DNA from 2 places in the Paenibacillus sp. FW104-T2 genome. Region 1 is predicted to be linked to the other one. Evidence: riboswitches for the same ligand, from Rfam matches in the RefSeq annotation. Region 1 holds a riboswitch; the other holds the start of a gene.
The links. Region 1 has a riboswitch for S-adenosylmethionine ahead of metA (homoserine O-acetyltransferase MetA). Riboswitches for the same ligand answer to the same signal wherever they lie in the genome.
Positions count from the first base shown of each region.

Region 2: linked by a shared signal. The riboswitch ahead of AC3WQ3_RS09135 (methionine ABC transporter ATP-binding protein) and the one ahead of metA (homoserine O-acetyltransferase MetA) in region 1 are both predicted to bind S-adenosylmethionine.

Region 1 is NZ_JBYTCE010000011.1:45,408-47,876, reverse strand. It holds gene corA (magnesium/cobalt transporter CorA) at 1-183, opposite strand, end outside; gene AC3WQ3_RS15390 (hypothetical protein) at 233-376, shown strand; SAM riboswitch class I at 638-763, shown strand; gene metA (homoserine O-acetyltransferase MetA) at 1,003-1,920, shown strand; gene AC3WQ3_RS15380 (PLP-dependent transferase) at 1,945-2,469, shown strand, end outside.
Region 2 is NZ_JBYTCE010000005.1:282,073-284,541, forward strand. It holds gene AC3WQ3_RS09130 (methionine ABC transporter permease) at 1-155, opposite strand, end outside; gene AC3WQ3_RS09135 (methionine ABC transporter ATP-binding protein) at 157-1,191, opposite strand; SAM riboswitch class I at 1,317-1,457, opposite strand; gene AC3WQ3_RS09140 (Cthe_2314 family HEPN domain-containing protein) at 1,581-2,309, opposite strand.

The sequences.
Region 1 (2,469 bases):
CTGTTCTTCATCACTCAAACAGTCCTCTACAGCCAGATCATGCATCATGAACAGCGGCTGAAGTACCGCCAGATCATCAACGTCTGCATCGATCCAGTAAAATCCCTCAGCTGGTGGCGTCAGCGCCTGCTCAATATCGTCCACCGGGATAAATACACCGTTGTTTACCAACCGGATTTTCATCGTTCATCCACTCCTTCTGCACCCGCCAAACAGGCGGATTTTCATCAATATGGGCGCAAAAAGAACAGATCAGCCGGTCGGCAGCGGAGCCTGGATGTCAGGACTGCGTTCGCTCTATAACCAAACGGAAATAACGTCCCGCTGCCGGCATGCTGATGTCAATTCTCTATGCAGTTTGTCGGAATACGGCTGACAGTCAGGCCTCGGGTCGCCATCCATTGAATATGTCACCTCTCACATAAGGGTTTGCAACACTTGTTTAGTATACCGCTGGTACATGGTGCTTTCAAGCGCAAAAATGTGTCTATTTCGCGCCCTGAAGCAGTGTATGACAGCGATAGACAAACGGTTCCGGCCTACATGAACAGACATAAAACTACATGCTTGACGTGAGAGGATTAATGTTTTAAAGTAGACGGTGAAGTACACTAAATACACAATTGAATAAGGCGAAATCTTATCAAGAGTAGGTGGAGGGACTGGCCCGATGAAACCCGGCAACCGGCGGTATACCGCACGGTGCTAATTCTTGCAGCGACTAAGTGTCCATTGAGGCACTGTTGTAACTGAGAGATGAGAGAGGCGCATATCTATTTACATATGACCTTTCTCGGAATCCGAGGAAGGTCTTTGTTATATGCACCGACTTCTCAGCACTGATTTTCGCTATGGAACTTGAGTTTGTCAGGTTAGAGCGTTGCGCTATTTGCAATTCTCCACCTATAGACAAGCTCATGGCAGTCTAGAACGATTTGATGTGAAACACATCAAGCCTGTGATGGCTGCATCTATCTATGCACAAGGAGGAGTTTGTACATCATGCCAATTAAAATTCCAGACGCACTGCCTGCCAAGGAAGTCCTCGCAGGTGAGAACATCTTCGTAATGGACGAGACACATGCTTACCAGCAGGATATTCGTCCACTACGCATTGCTATATTAAACCTGATGCCTACCAAGGAAACAACAGAAACCCAGCTGCTTCGTTTGGTGGGGAATACCCCTATACAGGTTGATATCGTTCTGGTTCATCCCAAGTCCCACATATCGAAGAACACGTCACAGGAGTATCTGAATCTTTTCTATAAAACCTTTGATGAGATTGAACACCGCCGTTTTGACGGGATGATCATTACAGGTGCCCCTGTTGAGCAAATGGATTTCGAAGACGTGAATTATTGGAAGGAAATCCAGGAGATCTTCGATTGGACCAAAACCAACGTCACATCGACCATGCACATCTGTTGGGCTTCTCAGGCTGGTCTGTACCATCATTTCGGTGTACCTAAGGTAGCGCTGGAAGAGAAGTGTTTTGGCGTATTTCCACATACGATTAACAAATCTCACGTACAGCTGCTTCGCGGATTTGATGAAGTGTTCAATGTCCCACATTCCCGTCATACCGAAGTTCGGCGCGAGGATATTGAGAAGAACGATAACCTCGAAATTTTGGCCGAATCGGAGGAAGCTGGCATTTTCCTGGTTGCCACCAAAGACGGCAAACAAATTTTTGTGACAGGGCATGCGGAGTATGATCCATTGTCCTTGAAATGGGAATATGACCGCGATGCATCCAAGGGATTGGATATCGCACTGCCAAGAAACTATTTTCCAAACGACGATCCATCCCGTGTTCCTCCGGCAACCTGGCGGGCACATGCAAACTTATTATTCTCTAATTGGCTCAATTACTATGTGTATCAGGAGACGCCTTACGATATTGGCCCGCAAATCTAATCGAGATTACAGGAGGATACTGCAATGGAAGACAATAAGTTGAAAATCGAAAGCCGCTTGGCTCAAATCGGATCCGTCAATGAACCGGGAACTGGTGCCGTGAATTTCCCCATCTATCAATCAACGGCGTTCCGCCATCCAAAGCTCGGGCAGAGCACAGGCTTTGACTACATTCGTACGACCAATCCAACGCGTAAGGTACTGGAAGAGGCTGCAGCTGCACTCGAATCCGGTGATGCCGGTTTTGCCTGTAGCTCGGGCATGGCAGCGCTGCAAACGATCTTCGCCATGTTTGGACAGGGCGATCATCTGATTGTCTCGCTGGATCTATACGGGGGAACGTATCGTCTTCTAGAGCGTATCCTGTCTCGTTTTGGCGTAACGGCAAGCTACGTGGACACGAATGATCTGGTGGCCATGGAAGACATACGTCAGCCGAACACCAAAGCTGTATTTATCGAGACGCCAACCAATCCACTCATGATGATTACGGATATTGAAGCGGTCAGCTCCTGGGCGAAAAGTCATAACCTGTTGACGATTGTGGAC
Region 2 (2,469 bases), on a different contig from region 1:
CGTGACTGGATGGAAGCCGATCTTGCTGTCATGAATAGCAGCACACCCAGCGGCAACCCGATAATGATGGTGAACAAACCGGAAGCTCCCAGAATTTGCAGTGTTTCAATGGAGGCCTTACCGATCTCTTCCCAACGTACAGTTGAAAAATCCATATTAACGAAGCACCTCCACATCAAGCCCTTGCTCTTTCAATTCCTGCACAGTCCGGCTGATCGCATCCGCATCGCCTTCAAACCGCACGGTCAACTGACCATATGGAATCTGTTTGATCCTTGAGATGGTTCCTTGCAGAATGGCAAAGTCCACTCCGGTCTGACGAACGGTTCTCGACAGAATGGCTTCATACGTCTTCTCACCCAAAAACGAAATTTTGACCAATTGTGATCGGCCATCCTGCTGTACTGTTCCTCCCGCATGTGCCATTGCTGCTTCTTCCAAGAGAAGCTCAGAATCGTGATCACGCTGCATGAAGTCACGTGTGATGGCATGCTGTGGTTTAAGGAAGACATCCGTTACAGGGCCTTGCTCCACAATTCCCCCCTGATGAATGACAGCAACTTGATCACAAATGCTCTGAATAACATGCATCTCATGCGTGATCAAAACAATCGTGAGATTGTATTTCTGATTAATGTCCAGCAGCAGCTTCAGAATTGAAGCTGTCGTCTGCGGATCAAGGGCAGATGTCGCTTCGTCACAGAGCAGAACGGCAGGATCGCTGGCAAGTGCCCGGGCGATACCAACTCTTTGTTTCTGTCCACCTGACAGCTGAGCCGGATATTTGCTGCTATGATGCTCCAATCCAACGAGAGTCAGCATCTCCTTCACCTTGCGGTCAATATCAGCTTTAGGTGTATTCACCAGCTTTAGGGGAAAAGCTACATTGTCATATACTGTAGCCGAGGATAACAGATTAAAATGCTGAAATATCATGCCAATCTTGCGTCGCTGCTTCTGCAGCTCTGTCTTATGGAGACCGGTTAGGTTGACTCCATCTACCCATACCTCACCAGATGTTGGTCTTTCGAGCAGGTTGATACAACGGATCAATGTACTTTTCCCTGCACCCGAGTGTCCAATCACTCCGAATATTTCACCTTTACCGATCTTTAGATCCAAATCGGCTAAGGCTGTCGTTTGTTTTGGACCTCTGCCATACGTCTTGGTTAATCCTTTTAATTCGATCAATATGACTTCTCCTTCCCACCGCCTACATGTATCTTTACCCGAATGAAAGGAAAACTCCCCTCTGACATATAAAAAAGAGCCCTTTTGCAGAAACAAAAAGGGCTCTTCACGCGAAAGAATATACCTTCTCATCTGCCAAAATCGTGCTGTGCACCATTTTGTAGGAATTAGCACCTAACATCTATAATGTATGACTGGTCGTCATGTCGTTATAAATCGGTTGCCGGGCTTCATCGGGCCTGTCCCTCCGCCGCTCTCGATAAGAAATATTAAATTTATAAGTTCAGTGGTAAAATGTAAATGGTATGCATGTTAATGTCATGTAACGCTTAATTAGAAACTCAGTATAATCCAAGTATTCCGCTTTGTCAAAGGTAAATATTACACAATTATTTTGCCAGTTCTGACATGCCCTGCTTGTGCCACATTTTATTGATGTAACCATAAGCCGCTTTTAGCGTTTCGCAAACCATATCCACGCCCTGACACAATTCCTCCAGGTGCTGATCTAGATCTTCAAGCTTCACTTTCCCCTGCAACGTTTGATGAAGCTGCCACAGATCATCCTGCATCTCGGAATTCATGTAGTGAATCTCCATATTCCGACGTTTGCGCAGTTTACTCATCGGTTCCCGGTATGCATCCTTAATTTTAATTAATTCAACAGCAAGATCATTATGCATTTTCGAATACCCAAACTGTCTCATCACGGTAAAATACGAAAAATGGGATTTCACCTTGGATGTGTTCAGATTAAATATTTCATTTAGTACCGTGCCTGTCTTATCTAGAATCGCAAAACAACGAATAAACCCATCCTTGTAGAAGTAAACATATCGGGCGTACTCGGCCTTCTCCTCAATGGTCATATCATCGGTGGAGCCAGCCCTGACCCTCTGGCGGAAGTGGGAAGCAGCGAAGCAGGCCTGCTCCAGCTCGTCCAGTGAAGAAATTAATCCCTGCGTCCATACGTACAGTTTGCGATAATCGTGAGTCGGGTCCTGATTCAAATCCAGCTGTCGTTGTAAAAGTCCGAGTGTCTCCACCATGGACTCGATCGCTTCTTCCAATACGCCCTCATTCTGACGCGGCAATTCACCCAGCAACGTTCGCAGCATATACAGCCTCCTCTTTCCACTCTGCTGATCAATAAGATGATTTATAATATTAAACCTAATCGGAATCAGAGTAAACGTGTGGTCGCTGCAAACTTAGGGTGCCCTGACCCGCCTGACATCAAACAAAGTCCACCTGTCCAATGATGTGCATCATTGGATG